Regions from separate parts of the Planococcus liqunii genome, predicted to be linked through region 1. Evidence: a T-box and tRNA genes for the amino acid it is inferred to sense, from the RefSeq annotation. Region 1 holds a T-box; the other holds one or more tRNA genes.
The links. A T-box is a leader RNA that pairs with one kind of tRNA and senses whether it is charged. The one in region 1 lies ahead of ileS (isoleucine--tRNA ligase), so its partner is inferred to be a tRNA-Ile.
Positions count from the first base shown of each region.

Region 2: it has a tRNA-Ile gene. The T-box ahead of ileS (isoleucine--tRNA ligase) is inferred to sense a tRNA for this amino acid. The anticodon was not compared.

Region 1 covers NZ_CP129238.1:2,565,912-2,572,135, reverse strand. Annotated here, with positions in the region: gene QWY22_RS13010 (YggS family pyridoxal phosphate-dependent enzyme) at 162-830, shown strand; gene QWY22_RS13005 (cell division protein SepF) at 830-1,357, shown strand; gene QWY22_RS13000 (YggT family protein) at 1,378-1,641, shown strand; gene QWY22_RS12995 (YlmH family RNA-binding protein) at 1,706-2,491, shown strand; gene QWY22_RS12990 (DivIVA domain-containing protein) at 2,587-3,102, shown strand; T-box leader at 3,146-3,362, shown strand; gene ileS (isoleucine--tRNA ligase) at 3,406-6,168, shown strand.
Region 2 covers NZ_CP129238.1:1,310,458-1,316,681, forward strand. Annotated here, with positions in the region: rRNA gene QWY22_RS06540 (23S ribosomal RNA) at 1-406, shown strand, start outside; rRNA gene rrf (5S ribosomal RNA) at 532-647, shown strand; tRNA gene QWY22_RS06550 (tRNA-Val) at 657-732, shown strand; tRNA gene QWY22_RS06555 (tRNA-Thr) at 746-821, shown strand; tRNA gene QWY22_RS06560 (tRNA-Lys) at 831-906, shown strand; tRNA gene QWY22_RS06565 (tRNA-Leu) at 931-1,015, shown strand; tRNA gene QWY22_RS06570 (tRNA-Gly) at 1,021-1,095, shown strand; tRNA gene QWY22_RS06575 (tRNA-Leu) at 1,124-1,212, shown strand; tRNA gene QWY22_RS06580 (tRNA-Arg) at 1,254-1,330, shown strand; tRNA gene QWY22_RS06585 (tRNA-Pro) at 1,356-1,432, shown strand; tRNA gene QWY22_RS06590 (tRNA-Ala) at 1,439-1,514, shown strand; tRNA gene QWY22_RS06595 (tRNA-Met) at 1,535-1,608, shown strand; tRNA gene QWY22_RS06600 (tRNA-Ile) at 1,617-1,693, shown strand; tRNA gene QWY22_RS06605 (tRNA-Ser) at 1,708-1,800, shown strand; tRNA gene QWY22_RS06610 (tRNA-Met) at 1,990-2,066, shown strand; tRNA gene QWY22_RS06615 (tRNA-Asp) at 2,071-2,146, shown strand; tRNA gene QWY22_RS06620 (tRNA-Phe) at 2,165-2,240, shown strand; tRNA gene QWY22_RS06625 (tRNA-Gly) at 2,247-2,320, shown strand; tRNA gene QWY22_RS06630 (tRNA-Ile) at 2,331-2,407, shown strand; tRNA gene QWY22_RS06635 (tRNA-Asn) at 2,409-2,483, shown strand; tRNA gene QWY22_RS06640 (tRNA-Ser) at 2,488-2,578, shown strand; tRNA gene QWY22_RS06645 (tRNA-Glu) at 2,585-2,656, shown strand; gene QWY22_RS06650 (DMT family transporter) at 2,737-3,699, opposite strand; gene QWY22_RS06655 (isochorismate synthase) at 4,021-5,412, shown strand; gene menD (2-succinyl-5-enolpyruvyl-6-hydroxy-3-cyclohexene-1-carboxylic-acid synthase) at 5,399-6,224, shown strand, end outside.

The sequences.
Region 1 (6,224 bases):
TTGGTACAATAAAGTGAAACTACATTCAGATGGGGGCTCCCCGGAAAGTGCTAGTGGAACCGATCAAACTTTTGCGTTCAGCGGCTTCCGCCGAATGCAGCAGGTGACTTGTCTTGCGGTAAGCAGGATCAGTTGAACATCAATAGAAAAGTTGTGAATGCATGAAACCCATTAAACCAGTCTATGAAGAAATTACACAAGAATTAAATAATGTCCGGCCTGGCATTCAGGTCATTGCGGTGACCAAACAAGTAGGTGTTGAGCGCACAACTGAGGCAATTGAAGCTGGCATCCGCCATCTTGGGGAAAACCGGCCGGAAGGATTGTTGAATAAGCGCCAGGCAATCGCAAGAGAGGCCAGCTGGCATTTTATCGGAAATCTGCAGACGAGAAAAGTCAAGGAAGTCATTGACCAAATTGATTATCTTCATTCCTTGGACCGCATGAGCCTGGCCAAGGAAATCCAGAAACGGGCAACTCATCCCTTGAAATGCTTTGTACAAGTGAATGTTTCAAAGGAACAATCCAAAAGCGGGATACTTGCAGAAGAAGCAGTAGCATTTGTTAAATCACTGGAAGCTTTTGATAAAATCCAGGTAGTCGGATTGATGACAATGGCACCGAACACCACGGACGAGACCATCATTCGTAATGTATTCAAAGGATTGAAATCGCTTCAACTTGAAGTTGCGGCTGAAGGAATGAGCCATGCCCCTTGCACAGAGTGCTCGATGGGAATGTCCAATGATTACAAAATCGCAGCTGAAGAAGGAGCGACTTTTGTTCGCATAGGGACTGCATTAGTAGGGTCAGAAAGTGAGGCAATGTGATGAGCATGAAAAACAAATTCAAAAATTTCTTTTATCTGGAGGAATTTGAAGAAGACGAGCCGCAAGTCGAGCAGCAGCCGAAGCCTCAGCCAGAACAAGCACAGGCCCGGCCTAAGCCCCAGACCAAGCCGCAGACCGTTTCCCGCTATGAGAAAGCGGTAACGGTGCAGCCGGATATTCGAAAACAACCCAAAGAACGGAGACAAAAAACAGTGGAAACAGGAGCTACCAATCTTGTAAGCCTGCAAAGTGCAGTTAAATCCTCGAAAATGATCTTAGCGGAACCAAGAGTTTATGCAGAAGCCCAGGACATTGCCGAAAATTTGAAAAACAAACGAGCCGTCGTAGTAAATCTGCAGCGCATTGAAAAAGACCAAGGTTTGCGCATCATTGATTTCCTGAGCGGAACTGTATATGCACTTGGCGGAGACATACAGCGCATCGGAACGGATATATTCCTGTGCGTGCCGGATACCGTTGAAGTTGACGGAGCCATTTCCGAGTATTACTATGACGATCAACAATAAAAGAGGTGCATGAAGAACTGATGATTGCTTTATTGAATTTAATTTTAGTCGCTATAAACATCTATTCGTTTATTTTAATTGCCAGCATTTTAATGAGCTGGCTGCCGAATGCGAAAGAATCAAGTTTTGGCCGTATGCTGTCAAGCATCACCGACCCTTATCTTGATATTTTCAGGCGCTTTATTCCCCCGTTCGGAATGATTGACTTTTCGCCAATCGTTGCCATTTTCGCTTTAAACTTAGCGAGCCGCGGGATTATCGTTCTATTTTCTTATTTCAGCTAATGACCTCACATAACGTGAGGTTTTTTGCTTGAAACCCATTAACTATCCAAAAGGAGCGCTTTCTATGGAGTCATTATTTCAGCATTTCAGAAAAGACGAACAGCCGTTCATCGAACAAGTGACAGGCTGGATGATAGATGTTGAAGACCGCTATACGCCTAAACTGACTGATTTTCTGGATCCGAGACAGCGTTTTATCGTAACATCCGTTGTCGGATCAAGCGATATCCAAGTGGCTGCGTCGGGGCTGTTCGAAGACGCGGAAAGGCAGCGTGTGCTGCTCTATCCATCGTATTACGAGCCGCAAAAAGAAGATTTTCAAATTATCGTTTTTGATTTGAACTACCCTACCAAGTTTGTTACGCTGCAGCATCCGGATATTCTGGGCTCCATGATGTCAATCGGCCTTGACCGGAGCAAGTTTGGCGATATCCGAATTGATGGGCAGCGAATCCAGATTGCCGTAGCGGATGAAGTCAGCAGCTATTTGCAGGCTAATTTTACAACGGCTGCAAAAGTGAAAGTCCATTTGGAAGAAGCCGGATCAGAAGAAAGCTTCATAAAGGTGGCGGAAGACTGGACAGAAGAAAGCCATACGGTCAGTTCGCTGCGGCTGGATACCGTCATCAGTTCGGTCTATAATATTTCCCGCCAGAAAGCGTCGGCGTTGATCAACGGCGGAAAAGTGAAAGTCAACTGGACCGTTCAGGAACAGCCATCGTTTGAGTTGAATGAATCGGATATGGTATCATCGCGTGGATATGGCCGCGTCAAAATGATGGAAATCGAAGGCCGTACAAAAAAAGACAAAATTCGTCTGCTCGTTGGCAGATTAGAGACGGCCAAGTAAGCCGGTTTGAAAAAATGCAAAATAGTACTGATATTTACTGCCATGGACTGTATAATGTAAAGAAACGAAGTTAATTAAGGAGAGGTGCCCTTACTATGCCATTATCCCCCTTGGATATACATAATAAAGAGTTTAGCAAAGCGTTTAGAGGATATCAGGAAGACGAAGTAAACGAATTCCTGGATCAAATCATCAAAGATTACGAAATTCTGTTAAAAGAAAAGAAAGAATTGGAAGAGCGCTTAACGCAAACAGATGAGCGCGTCGGCCATTTCACAACAATTGAGTCAACTCTGCAGAAATCGATTGTGGTGGCACAAGAAGCAGCAGAAGAAGTTCGCCGCAATACGCAAAAAGAAGCGAAGCTGATTATCCGCGAAGCTGAAAAAAATGCAGACCGCATCGTCAATGAATCATTGACGAAAGCGCGCCGCATTGCGCTCGAAATCGAAGAGTTGAAGAAACAGTCCAAAGTATTCCGCAACCGCTTCAAAATGCTGGTGGAAGCCCAGTTGGACTTGATTGAAACAGATGATTGGGAAACGTTGATGGAATATGACATCGATACGACCAATCTGGACAAATTGGAAGAAAAGAAAGAAGTCTACTGAACTTGACGCAGCAACTTCTAAATTCTATAATTACGTCATATCTTTAAAAGCGTTGACGGAGACAGTACTCCAAACAATTCGACAAAGCGAGCCAGGGGCAGTGAGAGCCTGGTGAAGAATGTTTTGAGGAAAATCACTCTTGAGCAGAATTGGGGAACCGACAAAGTACCCAATTCCGTATCCACCACGTTACGGTGTTCGAGTGGCAGCTAAAGGCTGCAACAAGGGTGGTACCGCGAGTTTAGCTCCTCGTCCCTTTCCAGGGATGGGGGGCTTTTTATTATGCCTACAGGAGGAATTGCAATGGAATACAAAGACACGTTATTGATGCCGAAAACAGATTTCCCGATGCGCGGCAATTTGCCGAATCGGGAACCGGAAATGCAGAAAAAATGGGAAGACATGAATATTTACCAAAAATCGCTGGAACGGACGAAAGGACGCCCGTTCTTCATTCTTCACGACGGCCCGCCTTATGCCAACGGCGACCTTCATATGGGCCATGCCCTTAACAAAGTGCTAAAAGACATGATCGTCCGTTCGCGTTCGATGATGGGCTTCCACGCTCCGTATGTTCCGGGCTGGGACACGCACGGCCTGCCGATTGAACAGGCATTGACCAACAAAGGCGTCAACCGCAAGGAAATGTCTTTGGCGGAATTCCGCAAGCTTTGTGAAGAATACGCCTACCAGCAAATCGACAACCAGCGTTCGCAGTTTAAACGCATCGGGGTTCGCGGCGATTGGGAAAATCCATATGTTACGTTGAAGCCGGCCTATGAAGCCCGCCAAATCGAAGTGTTCGGCAAAATGGCGAACAAAGGCTATATCTATAAAGGCCTAAAACCGGTTTACTGGTCCCCTTCAAGTGAATCCTCACTGGCGGAAGCGGAAATCGAGTATGCTGATAAGAAATCACCATCAATCTATGTTGCTTTTAAAGTTGTGGATGGAAAAGGTGTTTTGGCAGAAGGCACAAACGTGTTGATCTGGACAACGACTCCTTGGACCATCCCGGCAAACTTGGGAATCTCGGCACATGCCGATTTCAACTATGTGGAAGTTTCCGTGAATGGATCTTTGTATGTGGTGGCTCAGGATTTATTGGATGAAGTGGCAAAAGAAGTGGAATGGACGGATTATGAAGTGGTGCGTGAAATCAAAGGCGTCCAGTTTGAACATATCCTAACGAAACACCCGCTGTATGACCGCACTTCGTTGATGATGCTTGGAGAACACGTAACAATCGATTCCGGTACCGGTTTTGTCCACACAGCTCCAGGGCACGGGGAAGATGACTTCCTGATCGGCAAAAAGTACGGTTTGGATGTTCTTTGTCCGGTTGATGAAAAAGGCGTCATGACGGACGAAGCGCCAGGGTTTGAAGGCCAGTTTTACGACAAAGCCAATAAATCCATCACGGAAGCTTTGGACGAAGCAGGCGCACTTGTGCACTTGTCATTCATCACACACTCGTACCCGCACGACTGGCGCACGAAAAAGCCGGTCATCTACCGGGCGACGGCTCAATGGTTTGTTTCCATCGAAGCATTCCGCGACCAAATCTTAAAAGCCATCGGCGAAACAAGCTTTACACCGGCATGGGGCGAGACGCGCCTCTTCAATATGCTGCGTGACCGCGGCGACTGGAATATCTCGCGCCAGCGCGTTTGGGGCGTGCCGATTCCTGTATTTTATGCAGAAAACGGCGATCCAATCATCACGAAAGAAACGATCTCCCATATTGCAGAATTGTTCCGCGAACACGGTTCAAATGTCTGGTTCGAACGCACAGCTGCCGAATTATTGCCGCCTGGATTTACACATCCAAGCAGCCCGAACGGCATCTTTGTCAAAGAAACCGACATCATGGATGTTTGGTTCGATTCAGGTTCGTCCCACCAAGGCGTCCTGGAAGAACGCGAAGATCTTCAATACCCGGCTGATTTGTATTTGGAAGGCTCTGACCAATACCGGGGCTGGTTCAACTCATCATTGACGACAAGCGTCGCGATCAATGGCATCGCGCCTTATAAAGGCATCTTGAGCCACGGATTTACTTTGGACGGCAATGGCCGCAAAATGAGTAAATCACTCGGCAACGTCATCGTTCCTGCAAAAGTCATGAACCAGATGGGTGCAGATATCCTTCGCCTGTGGGTAGCGTCTGTTGACTATACCGCTGACGTACGCGTATCAGATGACAACTTCAAGCAAGTGTCGGAAGTCTACCGCAAAATCCGCAACACATTGAAATTCCTTCACGGCAACTTGGCGGATTTCAATGAACAAGAACACCGTGTCGCATTTGAAGATATGCGCGAAATGGATCAGTATATGGTCATGAAACTGCAGAAGATGATCGAGACAGCCCGAAAAGGCTACGAAACGTATGAGTTCTCTTCGATCTATCACGCATTGAATGGCTATTGCGCAAATGACTTGAGCTCATTCTACCTGGATGTAGCGAAAGACGTTGTTTACATTGAAGCGGCTGACCATCCACACCGCCGTGCGATGCAGACGGTTATGTTCGATTCCTTGATGGCGATCCTGAAATTGGCGACGCCGATCATCCCGCATACAACAGATGAAATGTGGGGCTACTTAGGCTTTGTGGAAGAAGAAAGCGTTCAGCTGACGGATTTCCCTGAAAGCGAAGAAAACCCGGCATTTGCAGACCTTGAAGCGAAATGGACGAACTTTATGGACGTCCGCGATGATGTGTTGAAAGCATTGGAAGAAGCCCGTGCTGCGAAAACCATCGGGAAATCGCTTGAAGCCAAAGTGACCGTTTACGGATCAGAAGAAGTAAACAGCTTGCTTTCTTCGGTGGATGAAAACGTAGCTCAGCTGTTCATCGTATCCCAATACGAATTCGGCGGAGCGCTTGAACAAGCACCGGAACAGGCATTGACTTTAAATAAAGTTGCAGTAGTTGTCGAAAAAGCGTCAGGCGAAAAATGCGAACGCTGCTGGACAATTTCTGAAGAAATCGGCAAAAACGAATCACATCCGGCTCTATGCCCGCGTTGTGCAAGCGTCGTCGAAAAACAATACGCATAATACGATTAAAGAGGCTATCCCGTATGTCATTAAAATGACAAAGGATAGCCTCTTTT
Region 2 (6,224 bases), 1.3 Mb from region 1:
GGCACCTCGATGTCGGCTCATCGCATCCTGGGGCTGTAGTCGGTCCCAAGGGTTGGGCTGTTCGCCCATTAAAGCGGTACGCGAGCTGGGTTCAGAACGTCGTGAGACAGTTCGGTCCCTATCCGTCGCGGGCGCAGGAAATTTGAGAGGAGCTGTCCTTAGTACGAGAGGACCGGGATGGACACACCGCTGGTGTACCAGTTGTTCCGCCAGGGGCATCGCTGGGTAGCTATGTGTGGCCGGGATAAGTGCTGAAAGCATCTAAGCACGAAGCCCCCCTCAAGATGAGATTTCCCATTGCGCAAGCAAGTAAGATCCCTCAAAGACGATGAGGTAGATAGGTTCGGGGTGGAAGCGCGGCGACGCGTGCAGCTGACGAATACTAATCGATCGAGGACTTAACCAAACCCGTTGTTTTCACCATGTCGCATATCCAGTTTTGAAGGCGCAAGCCGCAGGTTTTTTGAAAAAAAAGCTTGCAATACCTTGTAGACTTGGTATAATAAAACTTGTCTTTCAAAAACAATCCAGTCCAGTGATGATGGCAAAGAGGCCACACCCGTTCCCATCCCGAACACGGAAGTTAAGCTCTTTTGCGCCGATGGTAGTTGGGGGTTTCCCCCTGTGAGAGTAGGACATTGCTGGGCATACATAACGGAGGATTAGCTCAGCTGGGAGAGCATCTGCCTTACAAGCAGAGGGTCGGCGGTTCGATCCCGTCATCCTCCACCATTTTTTCTCTTTCGCCGGAGTAGCTCAACTGGTAGAGCAACTGACTTGTAATCAGTAGGTTGAGGGTTCAAGTCCTTTCTCCGGCACCACTCATGTTTGAGCCATTAGCTCAGTTGGTAGAGCATCTGACTTTTAATCAGAGGGTCGAAGGTTCGAATCCTTCATGGCTCACCATTTTTACAACTTCATTATTGCCACGCGGGTGTGGCGGAACTGGCAGACGCACTAGACTTAGGATCTAGCGCCTTCGGGCGTGGGGGTTCGACTCCCTTCACCCGCACCATTTTTGCGGAAGTAGTTCAGTGGTAGAACGCCACCTTGCCAAGGTGGAGGTCGCGAGTTCGAACCTCGTCTTCCGCTCCATTTTTTTGCACAATCTTGCTAACCCTAAGCCGGGGTGGCGGAACTGGCAGACGCACAGGACTTAAAATCCTGCGGTAGGTGACTACCGTACCGGTTCGATTCCGGTCCTCGGCACCATTAAGCAAAAAAACCGTAGGTTTTCTCCTATATTATAAGAAGCGCCCGTAGCTCAATTGGATAGAGTACTTGACTACGAATCAAGCGGTTAGAGGTTCGAGTCCTCTCGGGCGCGCCATATTTTCAACTCAGCAGTTTCAGTTCGGGAAGTAGCTCAGCTTGGTAGAGCACTTGGTTTGGGACCAAGGGGTCGCAGGTTCGAATCCTGTCTTCCCGACCATTCAATGGGGCCTTAGCTCAGCTGGGAGAGCGCCTGCCTTGCACGCAGGAGGTCAGCGGTTCGATCCCGCTAGGCTCCACCAACTATAATATTAAAGATCCTGGCGGCGTAGCTCAGCTGGCTAGAGCGTACGGTTCATACCCGTAAGGTCGGGGGTTCGATCCCCTCTGCCGCCACTTTTTTAGGACCTTTAGCTCAGTTGGTTAGAGCAGACGGCTCATAACCGTCCGGTCGCAGGTTCGAGTCCTGCAAGGTCCACCATTTATTATTATCACGGAGGAATACCCAAGTTTGGCTGAAGGGATCGGTCTTGAAAACCGACAGGGGAGTCAAATCCCGCGGGGGTTCGAATCCCTCTTCCTCCTCCATTTATTTTAAAATGTGTGGACTATCATTTTTAAACTTCTATATAATAGAAGAAACTCAATTATTATTGTCGCGGGGTAGAGCAAATCGCTGAACGAAGATAGCGATTAACACCGAAGCAGCCGAAAGGCGATGCAGGTGGCCATCAAGCGAAAAGCGTAAGAGTAACAATGTATCGCCTATATTATTGTCGCGGGGTAGAGCAGTTCGGTAGCTCGTCGGGCTCATAACCCGGAGGTCGCAGGTTCAAATCCTGCCCCCGCAACCAAAAAGGTCCCGTGGTGTAGCGGTTAACATGCCTGCCTGTCACGCAGGAGATCGCCGGTTCGATCCCGGTCGGGACCGCCATTTTTATCTTAATGATGTGGGTCAGTAGCTCAGTTGGTAGAGCATTAGATTGAAGCTCTAAGTGTCGGCGGTTCGATTCCGTCCTGACCCACCATTTTTTGCGGGTGTAGTTTAGTGGTAAAACCTCAGCCTTCCAAGCTGATGATGAGAGTTCGATTCTCTTCACCCGCTCCATTATACATATGGGCCTATAGCTCAGCTGGTTAGAGCGCACGCCTGATAAGCGTGAGGTCGATGGTTCGAGTCCATTTAGGCCCACCATTCCGAAGTAGCTCAGTGGTAGAGCACCGCACTGTTAATGCGATGGTCGTAGGTTCGAGTCCTACCTTCGGAGCCATACTGGGGAAGTACTCAAGTGGCTGAAGAGGCGCCCCTGCTAAGGGTGTAGGTCGGGAAACCGGCGCGAGGGTTCAAATCCCTCCTTCTCCGCCAGTAATTGGCCCCTTGGTCAAGCGGTTAAGACACCGCCCTTTCACGGCGGTAACACGGGTTCGAATCCCGTAGGGGTCATCTTAAAAGAGACATGCATTCAATTGCATGTCTCTTTTTTCTTTTGCTTAATTAAGGAATAGCCACTCTGGTCGGAGCGGCTATTCTTGTTGAACCACAAGTTCTTGTTTTTTTGTGGCTGCTTGGCTATGGATAATCATGCCGACCATCACTGTGGCGATTCCAATCCAGCCTAAAGAAGAAGGCAAAGCAATCGAGAGGAAAATCACTTCTCCCGCTAACGCAAACATTACTTCCAAAGACTGGGTGGCTTCTACAGCAGCCAGTTTTTTCATATCTTGGCGCACCATGTCTGTGGCCATGAAAAACAGGACCGTCGCCACCACCCCGGAACAAATGGCGACAAGCAATGATTGGAGCATCTGAGATGAACTTGGTGCCCCTTCAATCCACAATCCATAGCCAGAAAGCATGATCCAAAAAGGAAGACTCGCTAAGGTCATACCGAGAACACGTTGATATGCATCCAACCTGCCGTTGCAAAGTTCCATCATCTTGCGGTTGCCTAAGGGATAAGCAAATGAAGCTAAGAGTACGGGAAGAAAACCTAGTAGGAAGCTTTTTAAAGGCAACTGCTGAGCATTCTCCAGCTGCAGGAGCAAAACCCCTAAAAGAATGATGAGAGACAATGCTAATCCCCGATAAGGTATTTGTTCACGAACCAGAAGAGGGCCGTTTCGCGTCTGAATTGTAGAGTAGAACAACGGAGCCAATAAAGAACCTGAAATGATGGTAATTTGCCAAGTACCGGCAATCAGCCAGCCAGGAGAGTAGGCAGCTGCATAGCATAAGGGGGCATAAAAGAGGACGAATCCAATAAAGCTCCATAGCAGCCAGGCAATCGGATTGCTTTTCATTTCCGCTAGAAGCGGCTTTAGGTTTCTTCTAGCAAGTACTATCACCAGTAAAAATGGCACCATAAAGAGATAGCGCAAAGAGGCGCTCCAAATCCAGCTTCCTCCCGATAATTCCATACTGGCATTTAAAACAAAGGTGAAGGCAAAAAAGAAAGCTGCAAAAATTCCAATGGCAATAGGGCGCACATGATTTCCTCCTGCTTCTGAAAATTTATCTCAATATATCGCGTTTGTCCTTAGAGGTCAATGCAAGGCGCCGTTTCCTTTTCCAGATAGCAGCAATTTACTTGCCGAAGATCATGGCTACAAGTTCATGCTATTTTTTATTGAGTTAAACTTTAGAGATAATTTAGACATAAATGCGTTAGTTTTGGATTTCAATATAAGGGGAAATACAGCAAATGTTGTGCTGAATTTAGCAGAAAAGAGTATGATATAAGATAGAGATTAAATAGTGAAGCAGATTGTGCTTATATGGCACAACCAGTTTAAAACGGAGGGAAAAAGATGAATCCACAACAGTATTCATCGATTGAACAATATGCGGATACGCGCTACTCAGCGTACCGTTTTTACACTGAAACAATTGAAGTGTCGCGCATGTCGGCATTGGCTTTTTTTGAAGCCGGAGAAAAGCAGTATAAGGGAAAACGCATGTTTTGGCAAAACCGCGAAAAGACCTTTACCTTGGTTGGCCTTGGCCATGCGCATGTACTCGCTTCATCGGTTCAGCAAGGCCGCTTTGAGGAAATTAAGCAAAAGTGGGAGAGCCTGTGCAAACAGATTGTGAATGAAGAACCGGATGTCGAACCGATTTTATTCGGCGGTTTTTCATTTGATCCGTTAAATGAACTTGAAAGTGAATGGACGCATTTTCCGGAAGCTTATTTTGCAGTGCCTTCTTTCCAGTTGGTCATTAAAGATGATCAAGCCTACGTCAGCATCAATTTGATCACGGCAGAAAAGGAGACGTTCAATCAATTCGAGCTTATGCGAAAAGAACGTGACCGGCTGATCCATGCGGCACAGGTTCTAGAGTTGCCGAAGTATCAGAAACCGTTAGTAATGGACCGCACGGAAATCAAAAAAGAACAGTATCTTGATTCGATTGATAAAGTCACTGGCATCATTAAAGCGGAACAGGCAGAAAAAGTGGTCATTGCCCGGTCGTTGAAATTGGACTTTGAAGAGCCGCTTTCGGCTTCTTCGGCGTTGTACCAAGTTTCGGAAGAACAGCCCGAAAGTTTCTTGTTCGGGATGGAAGCAGAAACCCAGTTTTTCTTCGGCGCTACACCCGAACGCCTTGTAAAAGTGAAAGAAAGCCAGGCGTTGTCCACTTGTCTTGCCGGGTCGACTCCGCGCGGAAAAACCATGGAAAAAGATATGGAACTTGGGGAAGCATTGTTGAATGACAAGAAAAATCGGTCGGAACATCAATATGTAGTAGACATGATCCGTGAAGTATTCAATGGCCATACTTCACGTTTAACTGTGCCCAATGTCCCGAAACTGATGAAGATACGGGACATCCAGCATTTGCATACGCCGGTAGAAGGAGAGCTGAATTCCGGTTCTACCTTGTTTGACTTGGTCCGCGACTTGCATCCAACTCCGGCACTTGGCGGGGAGCCGAAACAAGAAGCTCTGGATATAATACGCGAGTATGAAACAATGAACCGGGGGTATTACGCGGCACCGGTTGGGTGGATTGATGCAAAAGGCGACGGGGAGTTTGCCGTAGCAATCCGCTCAGCGCTATTAAACGAAAAAGAAGCTTATTTATACGCAGGAGGCGGAATTGTAGAAGATTCCACACCTGAATCGGAGTACGATGAAACCTGGGTTAAATTCAGACCGATGCTGCGTGCACTTGGAGGTCTATTAAGTGACGAATCGTAAATCTTTAACTGAATATGTATCCGCATTTACCCATTCGCTCATGCATTTAGGCATCACGGATGTCGTCATCAGTCCAGGATCCCGTTCTACTCCGCTTGCCTATGCGTGCATGAAGCAAGAGGGCCTGACCGTTTACCGGCAAATTGATGAACGGTCGGCTGCATATTTTGCGCTTGGGATGGCCAAAGCATCCGGCAATCCGGTTATGCTGCTTTGCACTTCTGGAACAGCAGCAGCAAATTATTTTCCCGCTATTGTAGAAGCTTATTATGCAAGGGTGCCGCTTTTGGTCGTAACGGCAGACCGGCCGCACGAATTGCGTGAAGTCGGTGCTCCGCAGGCCATCAATCAAATCAATCTTTTCGGCTCCCATGTGAAATGGGCTACCGATTTGCCGATGCCGGAAGACAACAACTTGCTTGAATTTTTGGCGCGCCATTTGCATCGTTCGGTAGCAACGGCCAAAACAGAGCCAAAAGGGCCGGTGCATTTGAATGTGCCGTTCCGAGAACCTTTGCGGATTGATTTTGACCAGCCCTTTGAAAGCCGCGGAGAAATGATGCATTTCACCGGGGAATTTAAGCTGAATCAGGAGACGGAGACCTTCCTGCAAGGATTGCTGCAAACAGAGCGCGGCTTATTGGTAGTAGGGGAAATGGCAGCTCCGATGCCGCAAGAATTTTGGCAGTTTATTGCAGATTTGCAATGGCCGGTGCTTGCAGATCCATTGTCCAATCTGCGCGCCAACGTCAAACCGGAACATCAGCATTTAATCATCGATTCCTATGACGCGATTTTAAAAAGTGAGGCGT